Regions from separate parts of the Streptomyces sp. NPDC004629 genome, predicted to be linked through region 1. Evidence: riboswitches for the same ligand, from Rfam matches in the RefSeq annotation. Region 1 holds a riboswitch; each other region holds the start of a gene.
The links. A riboswitch is a leader RNA that binds a small molecule or an ion and turns the genes downstream of it on or off. The one in region 1 is predicted to bind cyclic di-AMP.
Positions count from the first base shown of each region.

Region 1 (7,241 bases):
AGCTCGGGGTCGGCGGCGAGGCGGTCCGTCATCTCCTTCATGACGCCGTTCGCCTCCAGGGTGCCGATCGCCGAGGAGGCGCGCGGGCACGTCAGGTAGTACAGCGTCGGGAAGGGGGTGCCGTCCGGCAGCCGCGGGGCCGTCTCCACGACGTCCGGCTGCCCGCACGGGCAGCGGTGGGCGATCGCGCGCAGCCCCCGGGGCGGTCGGCCGAGCTGCTGCTCGAAGGCCGCGACGTCCGCGTCGGTGGGCTCGGTGCGCGCAGTGCGCGGCGGAGGCGTTTCCATGACTGTGTTCAGGGTGTCTTTCTGTCGGTTCACTGATCGGAGGCGTCGGACTTGTCGACGCCGTCCCAGACGTTGGCGTACCAGGGACGGTGGGCGGCCTCGTGGTCGGCGCGGGCCTGCTTGGCCGCGTTCGGGTCGATCACGACGTAGCCGGTCTCGCCGGGCATCACATAGTGCAGCCGCTGCCGGATCTGCTGCTCCGCGTACGCGTCGTCCTGCCAGCGCGCCTTGAGGTCGCGCAGTTGCTCGACCCGCTCCCTGGCCTGCCGCTGCTGCCGCTCCAGGTCGGCGATCTCGGCCCGCTGGGAGACGTACTGCCGCATCGGGTAGGCGAGCGCCACCACCATCGTGCACAGGACCAGGGCGAGCAGCGCGGCCCGGCCGGTGAGCCGGGAGCGGCGGGCCTGGCGGCGGGTCTGGGAGCGGTAGACCCGGGCCGCCGTCTGCTCCCCCAGCAGCCGCAGCCTGGTCGCGGTGGAGAACCGGTCCCGGTCCTTCGCGGCCATCTCCCGCCTCCCCTTGCCTGCGTGCGTCATACGCGCGTACGTCCCCGGACACGGTACGGGACCGGGTACGGGGACGTACGTACGACTGGCTGAGCCCTGATCCTGACCGGGTCAGCCCTTGAAACGCGGGAACGCGCTGCGGCCCGCGTACACCGCGGCGTCGTCGAGGATCTCCTCGATGCGCAGCAGCTGGTTGTACTTGGCGACGCGCTCGGAGCGGGCCGGGGCGCCGGTCTTGATCTGGCCGCAGTTGGTGGCGACGGCCAGGTCGGCGATGGTGACGTCCTCGGTCTCGCCGGAGCGGTGGGACATCATGCACTTGAAGCCGTTGCGCTGGGCCAGCTCGACGGCGTCCAGGGTCTCGGTCAGGGAGCCGATCTGGTTGACCTTGACCAGCAGGGCGTTGGCGCTGCCCTCCTCGATGCCGCGGGCCAGCCGCTCGGGGTTGGTGACGAACAGGTCGTCGCCGACGAGCTGGACCTTGTCGCCGAGCTTGTCCGTGATGACCTTCCAGCCGGCCCAGTCGTCCTCGAACAGCGGGTCCTCGATGGAGACGAGCGGGTAGGCCGCGACCAGCTCCTCGTAGTACTCCGTCATCTCGGCGGCGGAGCGCTCCTTGCCCTCGAAGACGTACTTGCCCTCCTTGTAGAACTCGGAGGCGGCGACGTCGAGCGCCAGGGCGATCTGCTCGCCGGGCACGTAACCGGCCTGCTTGATCGCTTCGAGGATGAGGTCGAGGGCCTCGCGGTTGGAGCCCAGGTTCGGGGCGAAGCCGCCCTCGTCGCCGAGGCCGGTGGACAGGCCCTTGGACTTCAGGACGGACTTGAGGGTGTGGTAGACCTCGGCGCCCCAGCGCAGGGCCTCGGAGAAGGACTCCGCGCCGATCGGGGCGATCATGAACTCCTGGATGTCCACGTTGGAGTCGGCGTGCGAGCCGCCGTTCAGGATGTTCATCATCGGCACCGGCAGCAGGTGCGCGTTCGGGCCGCCCAGGTAGCGGAAGAGGGGGAGGTCACTGGCCTCGGAGGCGGCGTGGGCGACGGCGAGGGAGACGCCCAGGATGGCGTTGGCGCCGAGCGAGCCCTTGTTGTCGGTGGCGTCCAGGTCGAACATGGCCTGGTCGATCAGGCGCTGCTCGGTGGCGTCGTAGCCGACCAGCTCCGGGCCGATCTGCTCGATGACGGCGAGGACGGCCTTCTCGACGCCCTTGCCCTGGTAGCGGTTGGGGTCACCGTCGCGCAGCTCGATGGCCTCGAAGGCGCCGGTGGAGGCGCCGGACGGGACGGCGGCACGACCCGTGCTGCCGTCGTCGAGGCCGACCTCGACCTCGACCGTGGGATTGCCTCGGGAGTCCAGGATTTCCCGGGCTACGACGACGTCGATGGACGGCACGAGCATCTCCTTCTTGGGATGTGACGCTGGAAGTGCGGGGCTGTGCGCCTTGCGACTAGAGCCTAACCGGCCCGGGGCCCGCGGCCGGTCGCCGACCGCCCCGTGGACAGGGTGACGACAGGCTGACGGTACACATTGTTTCCAAACGGAACAAAGGGCGGGGCAAAAACCGCGGGCGCATCACAGGAGGAGACATGCACGACGGGGGACGGAAAGCGACGAGGAGAGGACGGGAACGAGAAGGCGGGGGGAACTGAGGGGGTGCGGTGAGCGTAGGAGGCGGCGGGTCTCCTCGACCGCCGGCCGCACCCGCGCCGCCCGCCTGGTCACCGCGACATGGAAAGGCCCCGCCCCGGCGCGTACGGGGGAAGACGCGTCGGGGCGGGGGGTTCGTGGGGACGGGGGCGGCCCCGGGGCGCCCTCCACGGGGGAGGGCGCCGTTGCGCCGGGGCTGTGGCCGGACTACCGACCAGCCGTCACTTCAGGTGCAGCTGCTGGCCCGGGTAGATGAGGTCGGCGTTCTCGACGATGTCCTGGTTCAGCTGGAACAGCTTCTGCCAGCCGCCCTTGACGCCGTGTCGCTCGGCGATCGAGCTGAGGGTGTCGCCCGTGACGACCTTGTACTCGCCGTCACCCTTCTTGACCGTCTTGCCGGTCGGGGTGGTGACCGTCTTGTTCGCGGCCGGCCGGTCGGCGGAGCGGGAGGCGGACTGCCGCTCGGTGGAGCGGTCGGTGCCGGCATTCGAAGAACCGGTGCCGGTGCCGGTGTTCGAAGAACCGGTGCCGGTGCCGGTGTTCGAGGAACCGCTGCCCGTGGTGGTGTTCGAGGAGCCGGTGTTGCCGCCGGACGCGGAGCCGCCGGCGTAGGCGGCGCCGGACAGGCCCTTGCCGCAGACCGGCCAGGCACCCTTGCCCTGGCCCGCGAGAACCTTCTCGGCGATCGCTATCTGCTGCGACTTGCTGGCCCTGTCGGCGGTGCCCGCGTACTGCGTGCCGCCGTACGCGGCCCAGGTGGAGGCCGAGAACTGCAGGCCGCCGTAGTAGCCGTTGCCGGTGTTGATGGACCAGTTGCCGCCGGACTCGCACTGGGCGACGGTGTCCCACTCGGAGGCGGTGGCGGCGGAGGCGCTGCCGGCCGCCATCAGCGGGGCGGCGACTGCGGCGCCGGTGACACCGGCGAGCGCCACGACACGGGTGACCTTGGACGTACGACGACGCTTGCCCTTGCCGAAGAACAGCATGGATGGATCCCCTCACCGACGCCTGCGAGGTGAGCTGTCGGGTTCGGGCCGGTTGAGTTGCCCGGCCACGTCTCCGTGTGGAGGCGTGGCTTCACCCCGAGCCGCTTCGGTCAACCGACCGGCACGGCACTTACCTTGGGTCCCCCGCTCCTGCCTACGGCGCTTGACGCGACGACTGTTCCCGTACGGCCGCTGGCAGGACTCGGCGTTGCGGCAGCCGGGGCTCGCGGTGGCGAGCGGTCATGACCGTAGGCATGCGATCGCCGGAATTTCAAAGACGATCAGGGCTTCTGAGACTCATCCCACACTTTGAGCAAACCGGACATCACCCACGAAACGAGACGTCAGCTCCCGCTACTTTTCGCCCGTTTCGACCCCGACGTCCAGGGTCTGACCGGGGGCGATGTGGTTCGGATCGGCACCGATGGCCTTCTCGTTGGCGGCGTAGAGCGCACGCCAGCCGCCGTCCACATCAAGGGAGTCGGCGATGGAGGCGAGAGTGTCGCCGGCGCGCACGGTGTAGGCGTGCCGCCCGGCGGGGCCTGACTCCTGGTCAGCCGTCCTGCTTGCCCCGCTTACCCCGCTTGCCTCGCTTGCCCCGCTTTCGTTCGCACTGTCGCCCCGGTGGCGACCGCCGCCGAGGGATCCGGTGTCGACCAGGCTCCAGGAGCCTCCGCTGCGCCAGGAATTGTCCGAGGCCGCGGACTCGCGGTTCTCCGTGGGCGAGCCGTCCTCCGGCGAGGCGCCGGGCTCGGACGAGGCCGGCCCACCGGGCTCGGCGGAACCCGTAGGGCCGTCCGTCGCATCGCGGCCGGCACTCGCGCTCGGCGAGGGCGAGGCGGACGGCGAGGCGTCCGCCTCGGGCGCCGCGGGGTCGGCGGGTTCTGAGGGCGAGGACGAGTCGGACGAGCCGGAGGATTCGGATCCTTCCGGTGAATCGGTGGAATCCAGTGGTTTCTGAGGATCTGACGGACCGGAGGACTTCGTGGAGCCCTTCGCACCGGACGAACCGCCGTCCGTCACGCCGGTGTCGACACCGACGGAGCCCGAGGCCGAGGTGAGCCCGGACAGCAGGGCGCAGGTCGCCCACGGGGTGGTGCCCCGGTCGGCGAGGATCTTCTCGGCGACGGCTATCTGCTGCGAACGGCTGGCCTGGTCCGGGGTCGTCGCATACTCAAGACCGCCGTGTCCGTCCCAGTCCTGCTGCGAGATCTGCAGCCCGCCGAAGTACCCGTTGCCGGTGCTGGCGCTCCACGAGCCGCCGCTCTCGCACTCGGCGACCCGGTCCCATGTGGAGCCGTCGGCGGCGCTCGCGCCGGTGGCGCCGAGCAGCGGGATGGCGATCGCGGAGCCGGTCACTCCGGCCGCGACGACGAAGGCCGGAGCCTGACGAGGGCGACGGTGACGACCGTTCCCGGAGAGCATGCGGAAGCCTTTCGCGCGACAGCACTGACCGGCGCGGCAGGCCACGCCGGGATACCGCACCGATGGTGAACGTATCGGCACACGATCATCTGTCACAAGTCCATGCCGCGCAGATCACGTGAAGATCACAAACTTGAGAATCCGTCACCTTCGGCCGGGGCACGGGACTCCGGAATCTCACATTCCGGTCTCTTGCCGGACAGGCGTGAACTCTACGGGCAAAGTGCGCAGTCCACGCATGATGAGCCCGCCGCGCCATCGCAGATCGGCCGGTTCCACCGCAAGTCGCAGGTCGGGGAGGCGGGTGAGGAGGGTGGCGAGTGCGGAGCGGCCCTCCAGCCGGGCGAGCGGCGCGCCGAGGCAGTAGTGGATGCCGTGGCCGTAGCCGAGGTGCTGATTGTCACGCCGGCCGAGATCGAGCACATCCGGGTCTGCGAACCGCTCCGGATCCCGGTCGGCCGCGGCGAGGACGACGAGAACGGGGTCGCCCGGCGCGATCCGCTGCCCGCCGATGCTGACCGGCTCGGTGGCGAACCGCCAGGTGGCCAGCTCGACCGGGCCGTCGTAGCGCAAAAGCTCCTCGACGCCGGTCGCCAGCAGGTCGTGTTCCCCGGCCGCGAGGGACCGTTGCAGGCGGCGGCGCTGCTCGGGGTGGGTGAGCAGCGCGTACGTGCCGTTGCCGATGAGGTTGACGGTCGTCTCGAACCCGGCGAACAGCAGGATGAAGGCCATCGCGGCGGCCTCGTTCTCGGTCAGGTGCTCGCCGTGGTCGGAGGCGCGGATGAGCCCGGAGATGAGGTCCTCGCCGGGGGCGGGCTCGGCGGGCAGCGCCGCGCGCTTACGGTGGATCAGCTCGGCCAGATAGCCGCGCATCTTCTTCACCGACCGGGCCACGCCGCCCCGCGGCCCGCCGCCGTGCCGGATCATCATCCCCGCCCAGTCCCGGAAGTCGTCCTGGTCCTCGCGCGGGACGCCGAGCAGGTCGCAGATGGCGTAGATGGGCAGCGGGAAGGTGAACTCATGGATGAGGTCGGCCGAGCCCCGGTCCGCGAACCGGTCGATGAGCCGGTCGGTGAGCTGCTGCACGCGCGGGGCGAACTCGGCGACCCGCCGTGGCGTGAACGCCTTGCTGACCAGCCGGCGCAGCCGGGTGTGGTCCGGCGGGTCGATGTTCAGCAGATGCGTCATCAGCTCGGCCTTGCGCTCCCCCGGGATGCCGGTCCTGCCGCGGGCGTGCTCGGGCTCGTCGTGGTGCGCCGGGTTCTTCGACAGCCGCGGGTCGGCCAGGGCCTGCTTGGCGTCGGCGTAACGGGTGACCAGCCAGGCCTCGACCCCGCTCGGCAGCTCCGTCCGGCGCACCGGGGCGTGCTCGCGCAGCCAGGCGTAGGCCGGGTAGGGATCTGCAGCGAACTCCCAGGTGAAGAGGTCGGGCGCGGCCGGGGCGGGCTTCGGGGGGTGGGGCTGGTCGGTCACTCCCCGACCGTATCGGGCGGCGGGGGGTGGGCCAGGCTCCGGTCCCGCCAGTACCGGGCGCGGACCTCGTAGATCACGGCGAGCTGCCGGGCCGCCTCCACCGCTCCCCGCCGCGCCGCCACCTCCAGGTACGGGATCGCCTGGCCGTCCTCGCCGCGGCGCAGCAGCAGCGTCGCCAGCAGCAGGGCCGCGCGGTCGTCACCGAGGTCCGCGGCCCGCCGGTACCAGCCCTCCCGCTCCTCGCCCTCGGTCAGCGACGCGAACCGCATCATCACCGGGACGTCGCCGCCCTCGACCCGCGCACGCAGCGCGGCCTTCGCCGCGTCCAGGACGGCCGCCCGGTCGACCTCCCGGTCGCCCAGCAGGGTCCACCACACCCCGTCCGGAACGGGCGGCAGGTCCCCCGCCCGCAGCGCCTCCGCGACGAGCGCCCCGTACGCCCGCCAGGTGCCTCTGGTCTCCCCCTCCACCAGCAGCCCCGATATCCCGAACATCGGCGCCGTGGCCCAGGCCAGCGCGGCCTCCCAGGGTTCCCGTTCCGCCCCCTCGGCCGGATAGCTGCCGGCCGCCCGCAGCAGCAGCTCCACCGACACGGCCTCCGTGACACCGCACCGTGCCAGGTCGACGGCCACCCGCACCAGCAGCCGCCCGCGCGGATGCTCGGCCTGTGTGCCGGCGCGCTGCCACTCGTCGAACAGCAGGTGCCCGATCGCGAAGTAGGAGGCGGCGCCCTCCCGCCCGCTCCACATATAGGCCGGGTAGGCGCGCGGGTCGTCGGTGTGCCCGGCCAGCCGCGCCAGCTCGGACTCGCTCCACTCGCGGGCCAGCGCGACCGTGCGCGCCCGCGTCAGCACGCTCTCGCCGGGCCCGGTCCCGGACCGGCGCCGGTAGTACTCCTCCGGCTCCATCGTGCCGAG
Region 1 is NZ_JBIALO010000006.1:76,798-84,038, forward strand. Features, by position in the region: gene ACFYTE_RS10870 (DUF501 domain-containing protein) at 1-287, opposite strand, end outside; gene ACFYTE_RS10875 (septum formation initiator family protein) at 317-793, opposite strand; gene eno (phosphopyruvate hydratase) at 905-2,191, opposite strand; gene ACFYTE_RS10885 (transglycosylase family protein) at 2,662-3,426, opposite strand; cyclic di-AMP (ydaO/yuaA leader) riboswitch at 3,431-3,598, opposite strand; gene ACFYTE_RS10890 (transglycosylase family protein) at 3,781-4,851, opposite strand; gene ACFYTE_RS10895 (cytochrome P450) at 5,029-6,324, opposite strand; gene ACFYTE_RS10900 (hypothetical protein) at 6,321-7,241, opposite strand, start outside.

Region 2 (7,241 bases), on a different contig from region 1:
GCACCCGGGGTGTGCGCGGCGCACCGCTCACGGCCCTGGTTCACCCATGCCGGTGAGCCCTCGCGGCCCACGACAATGGGGTGCCGAACGGGGCCCGCCCGCCCATCCGCTCAGGGGGCGGGCCCCGTTCACGCCCGGCGCGGGCCGGCCGCGGTTCCGGGGCCGCGTGGGCCTGCGGGGTGATGGCGGCGGCGATGGCACTGGTCGCGGTGTCCGTATGGGACGCGCTGTTCCTGCTGCTGAGCACGGCGACGGCCGCCGTGGCGCTCGGCCTGATGGTGCGGATCCGGCGGGCCCAGCTGGCCGGGCTGCGGGATCGGGCGGCCCGGCTGGAGATCGAGCGCGACCAGCGCAGCCGGCTCGCGGCCGCGGGCGACACGGTGGAGCGGACGGCAAAGCCGGCCCTGAAGGTCATCCGCGACGAGTCGGCGCGGCCCGTGGCCCCGCGGGCGGCCGAGGATCCGAACCGGTACCGCCTCGGCGGCCACGACCCGTACGCCGGGGCCGACCACGCCCGGCTGCCGCTGCCCGGCGAGCCGCGCCCGGAGGCGGCCCTCCACCGCCTCGTCGGCGAACGCTTCGCCCCCGGGGCCCGCGCCGCCGACGGCCCTTCGCGGCCGGCGCGATCCAGGGGGCGCACCCCACCGGGCCGTGGGGCGCGCCAGCCGGTCCGGCGCCGGTCGGTCCAGCGCCCGTGGGTCCAGGGCGTGGGTTCGGTGCCCGTGGGTCCGGGGCGTGGGTCCGGCGCCCGCGGGTCCGGGGCGTGGGTCCGGTGCCCGTGGGTTCGGCGGGTCGTCGACGAGCGCCGGGCCCACGGACGCCTTCGTTGCCTACGCCCCGCTCTCCCGGAGCATGTCCTCGCGCTCGACGATCTTCACGCGCTCGCGGCCCTCGCTCTCGCCCAGCGCCTTCTCGGCGGCGTCCAGTCGGTACCAGCCGCCCCAGGTGGTGAAACGGATGTTCCGGTCGGCGAGGAACGCGTCCACGGCCTGCGGCGCGGGTGACTCGGGCGTGTGCAGACGGCCGTTCGCGTGGTCGTCCAGGAGGTGGGACACCGTCTCGTTCGCGTCGCCCTTGGTGTGGCCGATCAGACCCACGGGACCGCGCCGGATCCAGCCGGTGACATAAGTGGACTGAAGGTGGGCGCCGCTCTCCTCGATGACCCGGCCGCCCTCGTCCGGGACGGTGCCCGAATCCAGGTCCCACGGCAGCTTGGGCAGCTTCTCGGACAGATAGCCGACGGCCCGGTAGACGGCCGTGACATCCCAGTCCTTGAAGGTCCCGGTGCCCTTCACGTTGCCGGTGCCGTCGAGGGCGGTGCGTTCGGTGCGCAGGCCGACGACCTTGCCGTCCGCGCCGAGGATCTCCGCGGGCGACTCGAAGAGGTGCAGGAACAGCTTGTGCGGCCGGTCGCCGACGTCGCGGATCGCCCAGTTCTCCAGCGTCTTGGCGACCATGTCGGCCTGCTTGTTTCCGCGCCGGGTCTCGATCGAGCCCGCGTCGTAGTCGATGTCCTCGGGGTCGACGATGACCTCGATGTTCGGGGAGTGGTCCAGCTCGCGCAGCTCCATCGGGCTGAACTTCGCCTGGGCCGGTCCGCGGCGGCCGAAGACGTGGATCTCCCGGGCCCTGTTGGCCTTCAGGCCGTCGTACACGTTCGGCGGGATCTCCGTCGGCAGCAGTTCGTCCGCCGTCTTGGCCAGGACGCGGGCCACGTCGAGCGCGACGTTGCCGACGCCGAGCACGGCCACCTTCTCGGCCTCCAGCGGCCAGGTGCGCGGCACGTCCGGGTGGCCGTCGTACCAGGAGACGAAGTCGGCGGCGCCGTACGAGCCGTCCAGGTCGATGCCGGGGATGCGCAGGTCCCGGTCGGCCATCGCGCCGGTCGAGAAGATCACGGCGTCGTAGAACGCGCGCAGGTCGTCGAGGCTGATGTCGCGCGGGTAGTCGACGTTCCCGAACAGCCGGATCTGCGGCTTGTCGAGCACCTGGTGCAGGGCTGTGACGATGCCCTTGATGCGGGGGTGGTCGGGAGCGACGCCGTACCGGATCAGGCCGAAGGGTGCGGGCATCCGTTCGAAGAGGTCGATGGAGACGCCGGGTTCGGCCGCCACCTCGGATTTCAGCAGGGCGTCGGCGGCGTAGATCCCGGCGGGGCCGGCTCCGACGATGGCTACCCGCAGGGGGCGCGGCATGATCAGGTTCCCTTCGAGTGACAACGGGCGACTCGAACGGGAAGCCTAAACTAAGGCACACCTAAGTTAGTACGCGGGTCGGCCCTATGACCCCATAAACCGGCCTTATGCCCCGCCGGGTCGGCCCTCTGGAGCGGCCGCTCACGGGGTCAGGCCGGCCGTATCACCCGGTGGATCGCCGACTCGCCGGCGCCGTAGATGGACTCCTCGCGGACGGCCGAGCCCGGGCCGGGGGCGTGCACCATCATGCCGTCGCCGACGTAGAGGCCGACGTGGCCGTCGTTGTCGAAGAAGAAGACGAGGTCGCCGCCGCGGATGCCGGTGAGTGCGACCGGGGTGCCCGCGAGGGCCTGCTCCTGCGCCGAGCGCGGCAGGGACACCCCGGCGGCCTTCCACGCGGCCTGGGTGAGGCCGGCGTAGTCGTACGAGTCGGGCCCGGTCGCACCCCAGACACACGGCCGGCCGATCTGCGCCCGGGCGAAGGCCACGGCCTGGGTTGCCCGGCCCCCGGCCCCCACGGGAGCGAAGGAATCCGTGACGGTCGGCGTGCCGGCGGCGAAGGACTCCGTGCCGACGGGGGAGCCGGTGCCGGAAGAGCCGGAGGGCACGGCTGCTTCAGGCCGGGGCTCGGACGCCGCCACCGCCACTGCTCCCGGCCGCGGCTCGATCGCCGCCGCCACCGCTACAGCTTCCGGCTGGGGCTCGAACGCCACCACCGCCACCGCTTCAGGCCGGGGCTCGGACGCCGCCGCTGCTTCAGGCCGAGGCTCGATCGCCGTCACCGCCTCCGGTTGCCGCACAGCGTGCCGGGTCAGCATCTCGCGTGCCGCGGCGAGCTTGCGGCGGTTGCTCTCCTTGGAATCGGCCGGTGAGGGCCTGTGCCGCCCGATAGCGGGCGCGGGCAGCGCCGACGCGTTCGGCGCCTCGGGTTGTCGCTGCCGCGCGGGCACGGCGGGCAGCGCGGCGACGGGCCCCGCGGCCGGCTCGGGACCGGAACGAGCGGCAGTCTCCGGGAGCGAGCGGCCGGTGGGCTCGGGTGCCGGGCCGCCGGTCAGTGCCGGTGCCGAGCCGGCCGGCAGTGCCGGGAGCGGGCCGCCGGGCAGTGCCGGTGCCGGGCCGCCGGTCAGTTCCGCGACGGTGCGACGGGTGGGTCCCGGGGGCAGTTCGGGCACGGGGCGGCCCGCGGCCTCCGGCCCGCCGTCCGACGGGGGAGGGCCGGGGCGGTCTCCGACCGGCCGCTCGGGCATCCGGTCGGCCGGGAGCACGGCCGGAACGGTCGGACCGAGCTTCGCGCGCGCCACGTCGAACCACTGCCGGGCGACCTCGTCGAGGGCGGGATCGCCGCGCCCGCCCGGCCGCTTGCGCAGCGGGACACCGCGCGTCCGTGTTCTGGCGGTCATCGCACGCGTCGCGTTGTAGTTCCCGGTGGCGTTCTCGGCCTGGTCGTAGAGGCTGTCGATCCGTTGCCGGACCTCGTCGCGGCTCTCCGGCGCCATGGGCGACGCGCTCCTTCCGTGCTCCGCCTGCCGAGTCAGCCGTCGGGTTCGGGCGTACGGTTCCGGAAGGCGTGCCCTACGGCCCCTGCCCGCAGGGCAGTCGGGCCGATTCACCCCATCGTCGGTCGGGTCCCCGGCTCCGGTCGGCTCGGCGGCCACCGGACTCGGCGGCGGCCGCGCGGCCCGACGGGGTTCGCCGGGTGGACCGGGCGGCCTGGGCGTCAACCTAGCCAACATGTGTCCCTCGTGTGAAGGTTGGAGCGCGGAATGCCCGATACGCGGGTGTGAGATCCGTCCCCGGACCCGGTCGTCACAGCCTGACGACGATGAGCGCGGTGTCGTCGGTGGCGCCCTCGGGCGGCAGCAACTCCCGCAGCACGACGTCGGCGAGAACCTCCGGTTCGGCGGTGCGATGGCGGCCGAGGGAGTCGGCGAGGCGGGCCAGACCGGCGTCGATGTCCTCGTGCCGCCGCTCGACCAGTCCGTCGGTGTACAGGACCAGCGACGCGCCGAGGCCGAACGTGGTCAGGGCCTCCCGGCGCGGCCGGGGATCGGGCTGGGCGTCGAGCGGGTGATCGGTCGCCCGGTCGAGGAACTCCACACGGCCGTCGGCGTGGACGAGCGCCGGCGGCGGGTGGCCCGCGCTGCTGTAGGCGATGGTGCGCGCGTCGAAGTCGATGAACGTCGTCACCGCCGTGGCCGATTCGGCGCCGTCGACCACATGGGCGTAGCGCCCCAGGACGTCCAGGGCCTGGGCGGGGCCCACGGCGACGCGTGAGGCGGCGCTCAGGGCGCTGCGCAACTGCCCCATGACACCGGCCGCTTCCAGGCCGTGCCCGACCACGTCGCCGACCGACACGCCGATGCGGTCGCCGTCGACCAGGTCGACGAGGTCGTACCAGTCTCCGCACACGTTCAGCGCGCCGACGGCGGGCTGGTACCGCACGGCGGCCCGGTGGCAGCCGATCTGCCGTGGGGCGGGCAGCATCGCCTTCTGCAGCGCGAGCGCCACCTCGCGCTCGCGCGCATGCGCCTGACGCAACCGCTCGTTGACGTCCTGGAGTGTGCAGGCGCGCCGGTACAGCTCGGACTCCAGCACCTCGCCCCGGCCGGCAGCGGTCTCGCGCCGCACCCGTACGAGTTCGGTGGCCTCCTCGATCCGGTGCACCAACAGGGCGACCCTGCCGTCCCGGTCCAGCACCGGAGCGTTGACCGGGCTCCAGTACCGGCTGTCCCAGTGGCCGGGCCGGTCGGGGTGCTGGAGGTCGTAGCGTTGCGGGGCCATCGCGTCCCGCTCACCGGTGGCCAGCACCCGCAGCAGGGACGCCTCCAGGCTGCGCATGCCGGTCGCGGCGGGTTCGTTCGGGTTGTCCGGGAAAACCTCGGACAGGTGCCGTCCCACCACGTCCTCCCGCTTGCGGCCGGAGGCGCGCAGAAACTCCTCACTGGCGTCCGTGTACACGAGGTCGGGTGTCAGCAGGGCGACCATGCCGGGCAGCGCGTGGAACACAGCCGCGTAGTCGATGTCATCCGCGTCCTTCATGCCCCTGCCGTCCGTCGGATACCGTCCAGTCGAGCGACGTTTTCACACCATTTTCTCATGAAGTATGACCCATGACCCTCGAACGCGGGGGAACTGTCGCGGTCCGGGACGAGACGCGCACATGGCGTGACCGGCGCCGAGTCTTGTGGGGGTGCTGCCGCATTGCGTTCTGTATGAGGTGTCCATGAATCTGTGGGGCGGTTGAACACATGGCTGCCCGCATCCGTATGGGGCGGGGGATTTCCATGCCGAGACGACCTGAGACGCAGGGGTACTTCCGTGGGACGCAACACGCGCAGACGGCCGACGGGCGCACGGCGCGCGACCTTCGCAGCGGTCGCACTGATGCTGGGTGGAGGTGGGCTGATAGCGGCGAACGTCTACGCGTCGGCCACCGAAGGCGGGGGTCAGGAGCCGAGCGGGAGCGGCCCGCTGTCGGCCGCGGGCGCGGCCACGATCGACTGCCCCGACGTCGGTACGCGCCTGACCAGCGTGCCGGACGCCGCCCGGGGTGAGGTCGACCGCGAACTGGCCCTGCTGGACGAGCAGATCGCGGCCGCCTACCGGCAACTCCAGCAGGCGCCGCAGGACCGGCGCCAGGACCCCGGGTTCGCCGGCGGCGCCATCATGGACCCGCTCAAGGAGAAGCGGGCGGCGACCATCGGCCGGATCGCCGACGCGATCGACCGGGCGGGGGAGGGCCCGCAGGGGCTGGACGAACTGGCCGAGTGCACCCTGCGCCCGGCCGATGACCGGTCCGGCGACGGCACGGACGGCGGCCGGGACGAGGGCGGTGCCGCACAGCAGCAGGACGGCGCCGGTCAGGAGCAGGGCGGTGCCGGTCAGGACCAGGCCGGCGGTGCGCCGGGCCAGGGCAGCGGCCAAGGCGGCAACGGGCCGGTCGCCTCGGACTACCAGGACATCACCACGGTCCAGCCCGGCCCGCAGAGTCAGCCACCGGCCGCCGACGCCTCCCGGGGCAGCTTCACCAGCGACTGCGGCGTCAACGCGGACGGCCTGTTCAACTCCGACAACGTGATCGTGGCCCCGGGTGTCTCCAACGGCGCCCACCACTTCCACGACTACATCGGCAACCAGGCCAACAACGCGTTCGCCGGCGATGACGACCTGGCGGGCGCGGACACCAGCTGCGTGGACAAGGGCGACAAGTCCTCGTACTACTGGCCGGTGCTGCGCCTGCAGAACGGCACCCGGGAGCGGGATGCCGACGCGCCCGGCGGCGGCACCGAGGGCAACGCCGGTCAGATCGTCACCCCCAAGCAGGTCACCCTCACCTATGGGGGCAACCCGCGCGAGAAGGTCACGGCCATGCCGCGGCTGCTGCGGATCATCACCGGAGACGCGAAAGCGTTCGTCAACGGGCCCGCGAACGCCAACGCCTCCTGGAGCTGCACCGGGTTCGAGGACCGGCAGCTGAAGGACAAGTACCCGCTGTGCCCGGCCGGCAGCGACGTCGTGCGCACCTTCGCGTTCCAGAGCTGCTGGGACGGCCGCAACACCGACAGCGCCAACCACCGCACCCACGTGGCCTTCACCACCGCCGACGGCGGCTGCCCCGCGGGGTTCCGGGCGATTCCGCAGCTGGTGCAGCGCATCGTCTACGACGTCGACGCGCCGAGCCTGACCGACGGCGGGCGAACGGTCCCGCTGTTCGCCGTGGACTCCTTCCCCGAGCAGCTGCACAAGCCCGTCACGGACCACGGAGACTTCATCAACGTCTTCGACGAGGATCTGATGCGGGAGATGACGGACTGCATCAACAGCGGCAGGACGTGCGGCGCCGGCGCCGCCCCCGCGCCGAGCGAAGAGCCCGAGCCCGGTGAGCCGCCGGCGTCGAGCGCCGCCCCCACGGACGGCACCGGCACGAAGCCGGAACCCGGTAAGAGCGCCGACGAGCGGCCCACCGCACCCCCGGCCGACACCCCGGCCACCGAGCCGGCCGACACCCCGGTCACCGAGCCGGCCGACACCGGAGCGCCCACCGTC
Region 2 is NZ_JBIALO010000002.1:424,456-431,696, forward strand. Features, by position in the region: partial or broken gene ACFYTE_RS04925 (sensor histidine kinase) at 168-377, shown strand; gene ACFYTE_RS04930 (FAD-dependent oxidoreductase) at 831-2,195, opposite strand; gene ACFYTE_RS04935 (NlpC/P60 family protein) at 2,345-3,691, opposite strand; cyclic di-AMP (ydaO/yuaA leader) riboswitch at 3,701-3,855, opposite strand; gene ACFYTE_RS04940 (PP2C family protein-serine/threonine phosphatase) at 4,002-5,234, opposite strand; gene ACFYTE_RS04945 (DUF1996 domain-containing protein) at 5,580-7,241, shown strand, end outside.
Region 2: it holds a riboswitch for cyclic di-AMP, as region 1 does, so the genes downstream of both, ACFYTE_RS04935 (NlpC/P60 family protein) here and ACFYTE_RS10885 (transglycosylase family protein) in region 1, are expected to answer to the same signal.

Region 3 (7,241 bases), on a different contig from region 1:
ACCCGGCCCGCGCCGCCCTCCCTGGCCGTTGGGTCGGCGAACCCGCCTGGCCGTCCCCCAACGTGACGAGCGTCGCCCACGACCTGCGAGGCGCCCCGGTCCTGGTGCGTTCGCCCCTGCACACCGGCGTGGACGCGGGCTGCTTCCGCCCGATCGGCGACGAGGCCGACCTGCCGCCCGACCAGCGGGGCGAGGACGGACGGTCCGTCTGCTTCGACTTCGAAGTGACCGAGGAGACCTGGGTGCTCGGGCGGCCCCGGGTGCGGCTGCGACTGACCCGCCGGGCGCCGCGGACGCAGCTGATCATCCGGATCTGCGATGTCGCCCCGGACGGTGCGTCGACCTTGGTCACCAGAGGCGTGCTGGACCTGGCGCCGCCCGGCCACGAGGAGGCGGCACCTCGGTCGCCGGGCAGCGCGCGGGGAGCGGCGCCCCGGTCGCCGGGCAGCACACAGGAAGCGGCGCCCCGGTCGCCGGGCGGTCCGCAGGAGGCGACCGTCGAACTGGGCGGCGCCGGGCACGCCTTCCCGCCCGGTCACCGCATCCGCCTCGCGGTCTCCTCCGCGTACTGGCCGTGGGTGTGGCCACGGCCCGAGTCGGCGGCGGGCTGCGTGCTCGACCCGGCGGGCAGCTCGCTCGAACTGCCGGTGCGGGCCAGGACGTCGGACCCGGCGGTCGTCTTCGAAGAACCCGAGCAGGCCGAGCCCCTTGGCGCGGGCGAGTCCGTCACGCTGGACGGGCCGCGCCCCGGGCGACTGGTGGTGCGGGACGTCGCCGAGGACGAGTGGCGGGTGGAGGTGGCCCCGTGCCGCGAGGGCACGCGCGCGTACCCGGACGGTCTGCAGTGGACCGAGGGCGCGACGGAGACGTACACGATCACGGGGAACGACCCGCTGTCGGCCCGCGCCCGCTCGGAGCGCTCGGTGCGGCTGCACCGCCCGGATCTGCCGTGGGACACCACGGTCCAGGTCCGTTCGGAGATTTCCGGTGACGTCGGCCACTTCGTCACCGCCGACGAGGTGGTCTGCACGACGGGCGGCGAAGTGATCTTCCACCGGACCTGGGAGAAGCGAATTCCCTGGACCACGGAATGAAGTGCCCGTTTTGCCGCTATTGGCACCTCAATTCCCCTTGGCGCTGAATGTACTTGAGCTTCGAGGGAAGTGACTTGGGTCACCCTTTACCGTGGCGCAGCACCCCGCCCGCAGCCCCCACCGCCCTTTCCTCGATGCTCAGTTGACCCTTGGCAATAGCAAAGGATCAAGCGGCTCATACATCTCAATCGCATGTCAATCGGTATGAGATGGGAATCCACCACTTGTTTCCGACATGTGCGGTCGCATAGCTTCCGGGCCAGTCGGATGGACGCCGAATCCTGCCGCCACCCGACATGACCCATCGACGAACCACATTTCGTACGGCAGGAGCGGGGGACCCAGGGAAGTCGCCGGGCCGGACGGCACAGCCGACCGGAACGGCTAGGGGTGAAGTCGCGTCGCCTTTCGGCGGCCGACCGGGCACCTCCCCCGCCCGAACCCGACAGCTCACCTCGCAGGCGCCGGAGAGGAACATCGCCATGTCTGCAGCCGCTCGGCACCGCCACCCCCGCACCAACCGCCTCGTCCGCACCCTCGTCGTGGCCGGCACCGGAGCCGCGGTGCTCGCCCTGCCGCTCCTCGGCGCCACCGGCGCCCACGCGGCCACCCCCGGGTCCGTGACAACGGCCGGCACAACGCCTGCCGGGTACCCGAACAACCTCGACGGCTGGATCCGCGAATCGCTCGCGATCATGGCGGAGAAGAACATCCCCGGCACCTACAACGGCATCCACCGCAACATCATGCGCGAGTCCTCGGGCAACCCACGGGCCATCAACCTCTGGGACTCCAACGCCGCCAAGGGCATCCCGTCCAAGGGCCTGCTCCAGGTGATCGACCCGACGTTCAACGCCTACCACGTGGAGGGAACGTCGTACGACATCTACGACCCGGTCGCCAACATCACGGCCGCCTGCAACTACGCCGCCAAGCGCTACGGCTCGATCGACAACGTCAACGGCGCCTACTGACACACCGCGTCACGGAAACAGTCTTTCGAGGACGACGGCCACGCCGTCGTCCTCGTTCGACAGGGTGACCTCGTCGGCCACCGCCTTCAACTCTGGGTGGGCGCCGGCCATCGCCACCCCGTGGGCGGCCCAGTCGAACATCGGGATGTCGTTCGGCATGTCACCGAAGGCGACGGCCTCTTCAGGAGCCAGCCGAAGGTGCTCGGCGGCCAGGGCCAGACCGGTGGCCTTGTTGATACCGCACGGCTGCAGCTCGACGGTCCCGGGCCCGGACATGGTCACGGTCGCCAGGGAGCCCACGACCGCGCGCGCCGTCGCCGCCAACTCGTCGTCCGACAGGGCGGGGTGACGCAGCAGCACCTTGCTGATGGGCGCGCACCACAGATCGTCGCGCCGCTCGACACGGACGGCGGGCAGGGTCGGATGCGGCATCAGATACCCGGGCTCGATGAGCGTGAGCCCGCTCACCCCGTCCTGGTCGACGGCCGCGTACACCTGCCCCACCTCGGCCTCGATCTTGCCGAGCGCGGTCTCGGCCAACTCCCGGTCCAGGGTGACCGACCACAGCAGGCGGTCCATGTCGGCGTCGTACACCTGCGCGCCCTGTCCGCACACGGCGAGCCCCCCGCGGCCCAGCGTGTCGAGCAACGGCCGCACCCGGGGCGCCGGCCGCCCCGTGACCACCAGGTGCCGGGCGCCGGCCCGTGCCACGCGCGCGAGCGCGGCGACGGACCGGTCGGAGAGGGTGTCGTCGCCACGCAGGAGCGTTCCGTCGAGGTCGGTGGCGACGAGTGAATACGCGGGAGGAGCGGCCATGACCAGAGAATACGGACAGCGGGCCGCCGCGACTCACCGCTCCGGCCGGCCCCTTGCGTTCCTCCTGCTGGCGACAGAGGTCGCGGCAACGCGCTCGTCGGGTGTGGCGCGGGCCTCAGGCGTGTGCCGCCACCAGGTGTTTCGCCAGGCGCGGCGAGGCGAACTCGGTGCCGCACACGAAGCGCATCACCGGGCCGTAGGAGGCCGCGGCCGGCAGACCGGTGAAGTAGAGGCCGGGGACCGAGGAGACATATCCGGGGCCGAGTTTCGGAGTGCCCCGGCTGGCGGCGAGCCGGGCTCGGATGCCGTGGCTCAAAAAGCCCATCGCGGCTATGTCGACGCGGTAGCCGGTCGCCGCGATGAGATGGTCGGCCGGCAACCGGCCGGTGGCTCCGGTACGCGTGCGGACCGTGAGGACCGGCGTGCCGTCGGGGGCCTCCGCGCCCATGACGCGGTCGATCTCCTCCACCCGCACCTTTCCCTCGAAGCGGTCCCGCAGCCACCAGGCTCCGAGCGGGCCGAGCACCCGGCGGACCAGGTAGTGCCGGGTGCGCGCGGGGAGGTAGCGATAGGAGTGCGGGTATTGGCTGAGGGCCCACAGCGACCAGGCACGGCCGAACGGTGACTCGGGACGCAGCCGCGGCCGGTGCCGCGGCGGGGCACCGAAGCCGACGCGGCGCCGCGCGACCACGCGCACGCGTGCGCCGACCTCCGCCGCCAGCGCCGCGGTCTCCAGCGCGGACTGCCCGGCGCCGACGACAATCAGTTCCTTGCCGGCGAACCGGGTGAGGTCGCGGTGCTGGGAGCTGTGGGACACCGGGCCCGTCGGGGCGGGTCCGTCCGCCGCGGCGGCGGCCAGCTCCGGGGGCAGATGGGACAGGCCCGACAGCCCCGTGGCGATCACGACGGCGCGGGCCGGGAACGACTCGCCCGAGGCCGGCCGGACTTCGAAACCGCCGCCGGGGCGCCGGTCGACCGCGACGACCCTGACCCGCTCCAGGTCGGGCACCAGCTCCCGCTGGAACCACTCTCCGTAGGAGATGAACGTCTCGACGGGGACGATGTCCTCATCGGCGACCAGCCGGGGTATGCCCGCCGCGTCGCAGTAGTCGGCCAGGGTGTGGCCGGGCTGCGGGGCGTCGATGCTGGAGGCCGCCGGGGTCGTCTTCAGGAGCATCCCGGCAGGCATGTGGTCGCGCCAGCTCGCCATGGGGTCGCCGAAGACGCGCACGGGGATCCCGCGCGCCTTGATATGGGCAGCGGTGGACAGGCCGAAGGGTCCGGCACCGATGACTGCTACCGGTTGGATCACGAAGTCCCTCCCCAGGATGTGACGCCTGCTTCATGTGCTTCATGTGCTTCATGGCGGTGGTCGTGCTGCCGGGGCGGTTGCTCCGCCAGATCTGAACAGAGGTGCTCGGCGTCCGGCCGCACGAAGCGCGCGGCCATCGTGAGGAACAGCAGCGGATCCTCACCCGCGAACCAGGCCGGCTCCGTCCCGCTCGGCCGGTCCGGCGCGTGCGGCGTCGTGCGGGCGCCGCGGCGGTAGGCGAGGAGGGCGGGCAGGTCGACGTTCTCCACGACGTACCGACAGCCGGCGCGCTGCTCCCCCGCCGGCGCCGGACGGCCGGTCAGGTCCGGGCTGCGGAACGGCACGCCGACGGCATTCCTGGCCACAGGTCTCCCCCCATGTGTCCCCCACGGGACCGGACCCACCTCGTCCGTGTCCCCCCAAAAGACGCTAAGCCGGAATTGCACCCTCCGACAACAGGGCCTATTTGGACATTACGGACTCTTCAGACACTGCCCTGACAGGCAACTCACCCGTAACGTGTGCCGCGATCCATGGCACACATGACCATGCACGGCACGGATGAGAGCGAGGCAGCACCCATGCTCCCCTTCGACGTCCCCGAGGGCGATCCTTTCGGCCCGCACAACCTTCCGTACGGTGTGTTCTCGCCCACCGGCAGCCAGGAACGGCGGGTCGGCGTGCGGCTCGGCGACCATGTGCTCGACGCGGGCGCCGCGGCCGCCGCGCTCGGCTCGCCGTATGTCTCGCTGCTCGCGCGGCCCACCCTCGACCCGCTGCTCGCCGCGGGCCGCACCGCGTGGTCGGACGTCCGGCGCGCCCTGACGGCGTGGCTGACGGTCCCCTCCCACCGGGAGACGATCGAACCGCTCTTCCACCCCCTGTCGTCGGTGGCCCTGCACCTCCCCTTCGAGGTCGCCGACTACGTCGACTTCTACTCCTCCGAACACCACGCCCGAAACGTCGGCCAGATCTTCCGCCCCGACGCCCCGGACTCGCTGCCCCCGAACTGGAAGCACCTTCCGATCGGCTACCACGGCCGCTCCGGCACGGTCGTGGTCTCCGGCACCGACATCGTGCGGCCGTCGGGCCAGCGCAAGGCACCCGCGGACCCGGCACCGGTCTTCGGCCCCTCGGTCCGGCTGGACATCGAGGCCGAGGTCGGTTTCGTGGTCGGCGTGCCGTCCACGCAGGGCGAGCCGGTGGCGCTCGGCGACTTCCGGGAGCACGTCTTCGGGCTGTGCCTCCTCAACGACTGGTCCGCGCGGGACATCCAGGCCTGGGAGTACGTCCCCCTCGGCCCGTTCCTCGGCAAGTCCTTCGCCACCTCTGTGTCGGCGTGGATCACCCCGCTGGAGGCCCTGGAGGACGCCCGGGTGGCACCGCCGCCGCGCACCCATCCCCTGCTGCCGTACCTGAACGACTCCGGCTCCGGCGACGAACCCGGCGGCTACGACCTGCGGATCACCGTTGCGGTCAACGGTCATGTGGTGTCCGAACCGCCGTTCTCCGCCATGTACTGGACCGCCGCACAGCAGTTGGCGCACCTGACGGTGAACGGCGCCTCGCTGCGCACCGGCGACCTGTACGGGTCGGGAACGGTGAGCGGGCCGGAGCCGGACCAGCGCGGCTCGCTCCTCGAACTGACCTGGAACGGCCGGGACCCGCTCGAACTCCCCGACGGCAAGAGGGCGTTCCTGGAGGACGGGGACGTGGTGACGCTCTCGGCCTGGGCACCCGGCCCCGGCGGCGCCCGGGTGGGACTCGGCGACGTCACCGGCCGGGTGACCGCACACGCCTGACCCGGGCTCCTGACGCCCGCCCCGCCCGACACCGGCAGCCGCCCCAGCCCGGCGACCGGCGGGGCGCGCCCCCAGCGAGCCACCGGCCAGCAGCACCACGTGGGCCGACGGCACGGCGCGGGCCGACGCCAAGACGGGGACCAGCGGCGAGGCGCGCGCTGGCAGCGGGGCTCGGGCCAGCAGTAAGGCGCGGGCCGACGGCACGGCACGGGCCAGCGGCACGGCACGCGCCGGCAGCAGGGCGGGACCCGGGGGCAAGGCGCGCGCCGGCAGCAAGGCACGAGACAGCGGCAAGGCTCGCGCCAGCAGCGAGGCACGGGCCGGCGGCAGGGCGGGGGGCCAGGGGCAAGCCGCGCGCCGACAGCAGGACACGGGCCAGCGGCACGGCACGCGCCAGCAGCAGGGCGGGACCCGGGGGCAAGGCGCGCGCCGGCAGCAAGGCACGGGCCAGCGGCAAGGCTCGCGCCAGCAGCGAGGCACGGGCCGGCAGCAGGGCGGGGACCAGTGGCAAGGCGACGGCCGGGGCAGGACGGGGCCGAAAGTGGACTCGGGTTGACAGCGGAACTCGGGCCGGCGGCAGGGCGGGGCCAGGGCAAGGCGCGCGTCGGCAGCGGGCTCGGGCTGATGGAGGGCCTGGGCGGACCGGGGGCAGGTGAGGGGTCTGCTCGGCTTTGACCCCTGACTCCGGCCGCCCATCGCCGTCATACTTGCGGGCGGGACACCGCACCACCACGCACCGATTGCCGTGCACCACCGACACCGCCCCTTCCTCCGACCAGGAACCGGAGCCCCCGGCATGACCGTCTGCCTGCTCCTGCTGAGCGTCGTCGCCCTGACGTCCGCCGTGCCGGCACCCCGCGCGCTGACCCGGGCCGCCTGGCCCGAGCGGGAACCCGTGGTCGCGCTGTGGGTGTGGCAGTGCCTGGTCGCCACCGTGCTGCTGTGCTGCCTGGCCGCGCTGACGCTCGGTGCCGCGGCCGTCTTCCACACCGTGCGCGACCAGGTCTTCGCCCCCGCTCCGCCGGCCGTCACCGCCGCCTACGACCTGTCCACCGCCCCGGTCTGGGCCGTCACCCTCACCCTGCTGCTGGCGTGCGGTGCCGCGTGGACGACGGCGATGCTCGCCCGTGAGCTGACCGAGGCACGCCGACGGCGCGGCCGGACCCGCGCGCACCTGCGCGAACGCGCCCCCGACCTGCCGGCGGGGCTGCCCACGGCTCGCGGGCCCATGCTGGTGCTGGAG
Region 3 is NZ_JBIALO010000021.1:98,046-105,286, reverse strand. Features, by position in the region: gene ACFYTE_RS28710 (CocE/NonD family hydrolase) at 1-1,094, shown strand, start outside; cyclic di-AMP (ydaO/yuaA leader) riboswitch at 1,390-1,573, shown strand; gene ACFYTE_RS28705 (transglycosylase SLT domain-containing protein) at 1,577-2,068, shown strand; gene ACFYTE_RS28700 (HAD family hydrolase) at 2,078-2,884, opposite strand; gene ACFYTE_RS28695 (FAD-dependent oxidoreductase) at 3,000-4,196, opposite strand; partial or broken gene ACFYTE_RS28690 (ATP-grasp domain-containing protein) at 4,252-4,522, opposite strand; gene fahA (fumarylacetoacetase) at 4,778-5,998, shown strand; gene ACFYTE_RS28680 (M56 family metallopeptidase) at 6,795-7,241, shown strand, end outside.
Region 3: it holds a riboswitch for cyclic di-AMP, as region 1 does, so the genes downstream of both, ACFYTE_RS28705 (transglycosylase SLT domain-containing protein) here and ACFYTE_RS10885 (transglycosylase family protein) in region 1, are expected to answer to the same signal.

Region 4 (7,241 bases), on a different contig from region 1:
TGCTCGGCGTGCTGGACCGGGGGCGGCAGGGACCGGGCCGACGCGCCTGGGGGCGTCGCATGGTCCTGTGAGTTGTCGCGTGCGCGGGGCGCGGTTCGGTCCGCGCTGCACCACATAAAATCGACTCACTGTGGCTGACTCCGTGAACACCCCCGAAACCCCCGGCGCCCACCCGGCCACCCCGGGTGAGCTGCCGCACCCGCACGCCCCCGGCGTCTCCATCCGGCACACCCGGGCCAAGGGTGAGCCGCGGTTCCCGGACGGCCCCCGGGCCGACCCCGCCGGATCGCACTTCGAGCGGCGGATCCGGAGCTTCCAGCCGCGCCGCAGCCGGGTGACCACGGGGCAGGCGGACGCGTTGCAGCGGCTGTGGCCCAAGTGGGGCCTGGACATCGACGGGCAGCGGATCGTCGACCTGGAGGAGCTGTTCGGCAACGAACGGCCCGTCGTGCTGGAGATCGGGTTCGGGATGGGCGAGGCCACTGCTCGGATGGCCGCCGAGGACCCCGAGGTCAACATCCTCGCCGTCGACGTGCACACCCCGGGACAGGGCAACCTGCTCAATCTCGCCGACCGGATGGGGCTGTCCAACATCCGGGTGGCGAACGGGGACGCCATCATCCTGCTCCGCGAGATGCTGCGCCCCGACTCACTCGACGGGCTGCGTGTCTACTTCCCCGACCCCTGGCCCAAGAAGCGGCACCACAAGCGCCGGCTGATCCAACCGGAGTTCCTCACGCTGGCCGCCTCCCGGCTCAGGCCGGGTGCGCTCGTGCACTGCGCGACGGACTGGGAGCCGTACGCCGGGCAGATGCTCGACGTGCTGACCGCGCACCCGGACTTCGAGAACACCCGGCCGGACGGCGGTTTCGCGCCGCGTCCCGGGTTCCGGCCGCTGACCCGTTTCGAGGCCCAGGGACTGGACAAGGGTCATGTGGTGAACGATCTGCTCTTCCGCCGCGTACCGCACCGGGGGCAGCAGCGAGAACGGAGATGACGGCGGTTCCCCCACCGGATTCATCGTCAGGTGATCGTTAGGGTCGATGCCGTGGCCACCTCCTCCCCGTACCCGACGTACCCCGCCGACGCCGGTGACCGTGCGTTCCGGGCCGTGCGCTGGTGGCAGCGCGGATGGGTGCGCTACGGAGCGCTGATCCTCCTGCTCGCGGTCTCCGGGCTGGTCATCCTGGCGCTGGTGCGCGAGCAGACCGGCACAGAGGGGTTCCTGGTCGGCCTGGGGCTCGCCGTGCTGCCGGTGCCGCTGCTGCTGGCCGCCTTCCGGTGGCTCGACCGGGTCGAGCCCGGACCCTGGCGCAACCTGCTGTTCGCGTTGGCCTGGGGGGCGTGCGCGGCCGCGCTGATAGCCATCGTCGCCAACAGCTTCGCCACACGGTGGATAGCCACGACGACGACGGATCCGACCAGCGCGGACACCCTCGGCGCGACGGTCATAGCGCCCGTCGTCGAGGAGACCGCCAAGGCCGCCGCCGTCCTCCTGGTGTTCCTCTTCCGCCGGCGGGACTTCACCGGGATCGTCGACGGGGTGGTGATAGCGGGGGTCACCGCCACCGGGTTCGCCTTCACCGAGAACATCCTCTACCTCGGTACGGCCTTCGGCACGGACCAGCTCACCGGCGACCGCGGCATCGCCTCCGTCACCGCCGCCACCTTCTTCGTGCGCGTCATCATGTCCCCGTTCGCGCACCCCCTCTTCACCGTCCTGACCGGCATCGGCTTCGGTATCGCCGCGCGCGCCGCGGACCGGGGGCCCGCGCGACGGGCCCTGCTGCCGCTGTGCGGGCTGCTGCTGGCGATGGGCATGCACGCGTTCTGGAACGGTTCGTCCACCTTCGGCGAGTACGGGTTCTTCGCGGTGTACGGGGCGTTCATGGTGCCCGCGTTCGGGCTGCTGACCTGGCTGGCGATCTGGACCCGGCAGCGCGAGCTGCGGATGGTGCGGGAGGAGCTGCCGGCGTATGTGTTCGCGGGCTGGCTGGGGCCCGCCGAGCCGTTCGCGCTGGGCTCGATGGGGGCGCGGCGGCTGGCCCGGGACTACGCAGGCCACCACCTCGGCAAGCAGGCGGCGCGGGCGGTGGCCCAGTACGAGGCGTACGCGACGTCCCTGGCGTTCCTGCGGCAGCGCGGCCGGCGGGGGCGGGCCGGGGCGGACTTCGTCGTACGGGAGCGGGAGTTACTGGCCGAGTTGTGGCAGCGGCGGGCGGTGGCCCGGCCGGCCCTGGAGTACGCGGCACGCTCGAACGCGCCGGCGTGGCCGGTTCCCGGCGCACCGACGCCGTACGGCTACCCGGCACCGCCCCATGCCCAGCCGACGGTGCCGTACCCGACGTACAACCCTTACCGGTCGTAACCCTTGAGTGACGGGGCGGCGGTCGGGTGCGGGAGCATCGTGGCCTTTCGCGCAGTTCCCCGCGCCCCTGTGGGCGCCGCCGCCCGTCGTGTTCCTGCGGTCTCCGCCGTCGCGCGGTGGCGGCTCAGCGTGGTGTCCAGACGAACCACACTCGCGCCAAGGGCGCCGCATCAGCCCACAGCACCCCACCCCACCAGGGGCGCAGGGAACTGCGCGAGGAACCACAACGCTCCCGCAGCCAACCGACTACCTGCCACCCGCGCGGACCACACCCGCTCAGGGCGCCGCATCAGCCCACAAGACTGCGCCCCATAGGGGCGCGGGGAACTGCGCAACCCGCCGCAACGCTCCCGCACACGACCGACCACCCGCCGCCCGCGCGGAGCGCATGCGTCGGGTCAGGTCGATGCCTGGGTGAGGCGGTCGGTTTCCTCTTCCGTCAGGGTCAGGTCGGCCGCGGCGAGCAGGGCCGGGAGCTGGTCCACCGTCCGGGCCGAGGCGATCGGGGCGACCACCGTCGGCCGGGTCGCGAGCCACGCCAGCGCCACGCTGGGCACGGCGACACCGTGGGCGGCGGCGATCTCGTCCAGGGCCGTGAGGACCTTCTGGCCGCGCTCGCTCTCCAGGTGCTTGGCCGCGCCCCCGGCACGTACGCTGTCGACGGTCGTACCGGGGCGGTACTTGCCGGTGAGGAAGCCGGCGGCCAGGGAGTAGTACGGGAGGGCGGCGAGGCCGGCGCGGGCGGCGACGTCCTGGAGCGGGCCCTCGTAGGTGTCGCGCGAGACCAGGTTGTAGTGCGGCTGGAGCGCCACGTACCGGGCGAGGCCCTCGCGGTCGGAGAAGTCCAGGGACGCCTGGAGCCGCTCCGCGCTGATGTTGGACGCGGCGATGTACCGCACCTTGCCGGCCCGCACCAGTGCGTCGAGCGCGCCGATGATCTCCTCGACCGGCACGTCCGGCTTGTCGAAGTGCGTGTAGTAGAGGTCGATGTAGTCGGTGCCGAGCCGGCGCAGCGAGGCGTCCGCCGCGGCCGTGATGTTGGCGGCGGACAGTCCCGGGTAGTCGGGGTGCTGGCTGACCTTGGTGGCGATCAGGACGTCCGAACGGTTGCCGCGCGCCTTGACCCATGTGCCGATGATCGTCTCGGACTCGCCGCCCTTGTTGCCCTCGACCCACGCCGAGTAGGCGTCGGCGGTGTCGATGAGGTTGCCGCCGGCGGCCGTGTAGGCGTCGAGGACGGCGAAGGACGTCGGCTCGTCGGCGCTCCAGCCGAAGACGTTGCCGCCGAGGGCGAGCGGGAAGACCTCAAGGTCGGAGGGACCGAGTTTTTGAAGGGAAGTCATACTCGCCTTCAACGCGCCCGCCGGAACCCCCGATTCCATCACCGTACGCAAAGACCGGGTAAACACCGGACCGGCAGCCCTGACGTCGGGGGGATGGGCGCCAGGACCGCCGGGGAACGGGGGGTGTGCGGGGATGTGCCGAGTGGGTCAGGGGTTGAGGCCCTTGCTGCGCAGCCAGGCCATCGGGTCGATGCCGGTGGACTCGCCGCCGGGGTGGACCTCCAGGTGGAGGTGGGGCCCGGTGACGTTGCCCGTGGCGCCCACGCGGCCGATGACGTCCCCGGTGTTGACCTTCTGCCCGACGCTGACGCTGATCGACGACTGGTGGCAGAGCCACACCTCGGTGCCGTCGTCCAGGGTGAGGATCGTGCGGTAGCCGTAGGAGCCGGCCCAGCCCGCCTCGGTGATCGTGCCGGTGTGGACGGCCTTGATCAGCGTGCCCGTGGGGGCGGCGAAGTCGAGGCCGGTGTGATAGCCGGAGGACCACATGGAGCCGGCCTGGCCGAAGGTGCCGGTGACCGTGTACGAGGAGGTCGGCAGGGTGTACTGCCTGGCCAGCGCGGCCAGTCGCGCCTCCTCGGCCTTCTTCTTGGCGGCGGCCTCCGCCTTCTCCTTGGCGGCGGCGGCCCGGGCCGCGGCCTCCTTCTCCGCCTTGGCCGCCGCGTCGGCGACCTCCTGGTCGGCGGCGGACACGGCCGCGGCGACGGCCTTGGTCTCGGCCTGGCCCTGCTGCTGCTCGGCCTGGGCCATGATGCGGTTGCGCAGCGCCTCGCCGGCGTCGGTGGTGCCCTCGGCGCTGTCGGCCTCGGTCACGCCGACGCTGCTCAGGGCGGTCGCGGAGCCCTTGGCGGCCTCGGTGCCCGCGCCGTCGCCGAGCAGGGAGCCGACGGAGGGCAGGTCGGGCATGGAGATGGACACCGGCGGCTTGCCGGTGTTGGCGCTGGCCATGCCGCCCGCGCCGACGGCGGCTATGACGCCGACGCCGAGGACCGTGGAGCTGCGGGCGAGTCCGCCGCCGCGCTGCTTGCCGACGCGGTGCCGACCGCGTAGCGGGCGGATGGAGTCCTCGGTGGGATTCCACTCCTCCCAGGGGCCCTCGTCGGTGCGGTAGGTGCCGTAGCCGAAGGTCTCGGTGCCGTACTGGCTCGGCGCGAACGGGGCTTGTGGGGCGGGCCGGTTGGACGCCACTCGGGCGTACTCCTTTCCTTCCTCCGCCTACCGGGTTAGCTGACGGGTTCGGAGCAGGAAGGTCTCCTACGCGCGTATACCGGCCGTGTTCCCACGGCGGTGTCCGCGTGATTCACCCCAAGGTGGTGGTTCCCCGGTTCCCTTGCGGGATTCGGCGCGTGAGCACGGTGCCGCCTCTTGTGACGGCTGGGACAACCGCGCTGCGTTATCGAACGTTAATAGACTCGGAGGGCAGATTCCAAGCCGTTCAGCTTGATCGTTAACGCTTTCCGGCGCGGACTTACCGCCCATGACCGGCGAAAATCGGGCGAGTTGACCCCTCGCGCAGGGAAACTCGGGAAACCCATGGGACTTGACGGTGTGTCAGTTGTTATGCGGAGGGCGGTCGTCCGATCACCGCTCGTGACCACGCCCGAGTCGCGTCACCATGGGTGGAAAACACTCAGGGCCGGAATCCATGTACTGGATTCCGGCCCTGAGCCTTCAGTAGCGGGGACAGGATTTGAACCTGCGACCTCTGGGTTATGAGCCCAGCGAGCTACCGAGCTGCTCCACCCCGCGTCGGTGTTCCACCAGTGTACGCCATGCGCAGGACGGCGAGCACACGGACAGCCGCCCGGCCCCCGCCGGGACGTCAGCCGAGCAGATGGCGGTTCGGTTCCCTGGCCGCGGCCTCATACTCGGGCAGGACGACGACGCCGACGCCCGCGGCCGTCAGCAGCCCGCTCCCGTCGGCTCCCGCGACGAACGTGTCCGGCTCCCGCCAGGCCGTGACCACCCGTCGCACCCCCGCGTCCAGGATCAGCCGCGCGCAGGGCACGGGCCGCGAGGCCCGCCGGGCGCACGGCTCAAGGCTGCTGTAGACCGTGGCGCCGGCCAGCCGCGGATCCGCCGGATCGGTCTTGGCGAGCGCGGCCTCCTCCGCGTGAACCACGGGGTCGCCCGCCTCCCGGGAGAATCCGCGTGCCAGCTCCGTCCCGTCCGCGGCCACCACGACCGCGCCCACGCTGAACGCCGTCCGCGAGGGCGGGCACCGTTCCGCCAGCTCGCAGGCGATCCGCAGCCAGTGCCGGTCCGCGGCGACGGCCGCCGGACCGCTTCCGGGGGCGGTCGGCTCGTACCGCATCAGGACCACGTCCTCGATCCGCCGGGTCTCCAGGAGCCGCAGCCGCCCGCGCTGGTACTCCCCCGGCCCGAACAGCCGGGGCGCCCCCGGGTCCCCGACGAGCAACGGGGCGACGACGAGCTGGATTTCGTCGGCGAGACCCTGCCGGAGCAGTTGTGTGTGGACGGTCCCGCCGCCCTCGACCATCAGGCGCCGCACCCCGCGCGCCGCATACAGGTGGGAGAGGAGGGCCGGCCAGTCCAAGCGGGGGCCCAGCGGGACGACGTCGGCCGCGAGGCCGGCCCGCCGCGCCCGCTCGGCGCCCTCGTCCGTCGCGTAGAGGACCTTCTCGCCGCCGGTGTGCCAGAACCGGGCGTCCGGGTCCAGGTCGCCCGAGCCGCTGACGGCGACCTTGAGCGGGTACTCCGGCCGGCCCGCGGCGAGCCGGGCCGCGCGCCGCTCGGGCGCGTTGACCAGCAGCCGCGGGTTGTCGGCGCGGATCGTGCCCGCGCCGATCAGGATCGCGTCGACGGACGCCCGCACCTCGTCGACCCGGTCGAAGTCGGCCGGGCCGGACAGGAGCAGCCGCTCGGGGCCGGTGTCGTCCAGACAGCCGTCGAGGGAGACGGCGGCGGACAGCAGGACGTACGGGAAGGGCATCGGCGTGCTCCATCGTGGAGACGGACGGGCTGGGTCGGGCGGGGCCGGTTTCGGCGGCTCCGGATCGGCGCGGGCTTGGTTCAAGTTTGAAACAAACTTACACTGGCGGCATGACGACCCGCTGGCTCACCCCCGAGGAGCAACGCGCCTGGCGCGCGTACGTCGCGGCCTCCCTGCTGCTGGAAGACGCGATCGACCGGCAGCTCCAGCAGGACGCCGGCATGCCGCACCTGTACTACTCCATCCTGGCCAACCTCTCCGAGGCGCCGGAGCACCGGCTGCGGATGACCGACCTGGCCGAGCGGTCGAAGATCACCCGCAGCCGGCTGACATACGCAGTGACCCGGCTGGAGAAGGACGGCCTGGTCCGGCGCGAGGGGTGCCCGTCGGACCGGCGCGGCAGCATCGCCGCGCTGACGGAGGCGGGGGTGGCGGCCCTGGAGCGCACGGCACCCGGGCACGTCGAGACGGTGCGCGCCGCCGTCTTCGACCACCTCAGTGAGGAGCAGGTGGGGCAGCTGGAGGAGATCTGCACGGCGATCGCGCGGGCCTTGCACGGGGACGGGGCACGCCCCGC
Region 4 is NZ_JBIALO010000003.1:359,453-366,693, reverse strand. Features, by position in the region: gene trmB (tRNA (guanosine(46)-N7)-methyltransferase TrmB) at 131-997, shown strand; gene ACFYTE_RS06970 (PrsW family intramembrane metalloprotease) at 1,049-2,368, shown strand; gene ACFYTE_RS06965 (aldo/keto reductase) at 2,767-3,711, opposite strand; gene ACFYTE_RS06960 (M23 family metallopeptidase) at 3,859-4,899, opposite strand; cyclic di-AMP (ydaO/yuaA leader) riboswitch at 4,907-5,066, opposite strand; tRNA gene ACFYTE_RS06955 (tRNA-Met) at 5,387-5,460, opposite strand; gene ACFYTE_RS06950 (dihydrofolate reductase family protein) at 5,534-6,664, opposite strand; gene ACFYTE_RS06945 (MarR family winged helix-turn-helix transcriptional regulator) at 6,775-7,241, shown strand, end outside.
Region 4: it holds a riboswitch for cyclic di-AMP, as region 1 does, so the genes downstream of both, ACFYTE_RS06960 (M23 family metallopeptidase) here and ACFYTE_RS10885 (transglycosylase family protein) in region 1, are expected to answer to the same signal.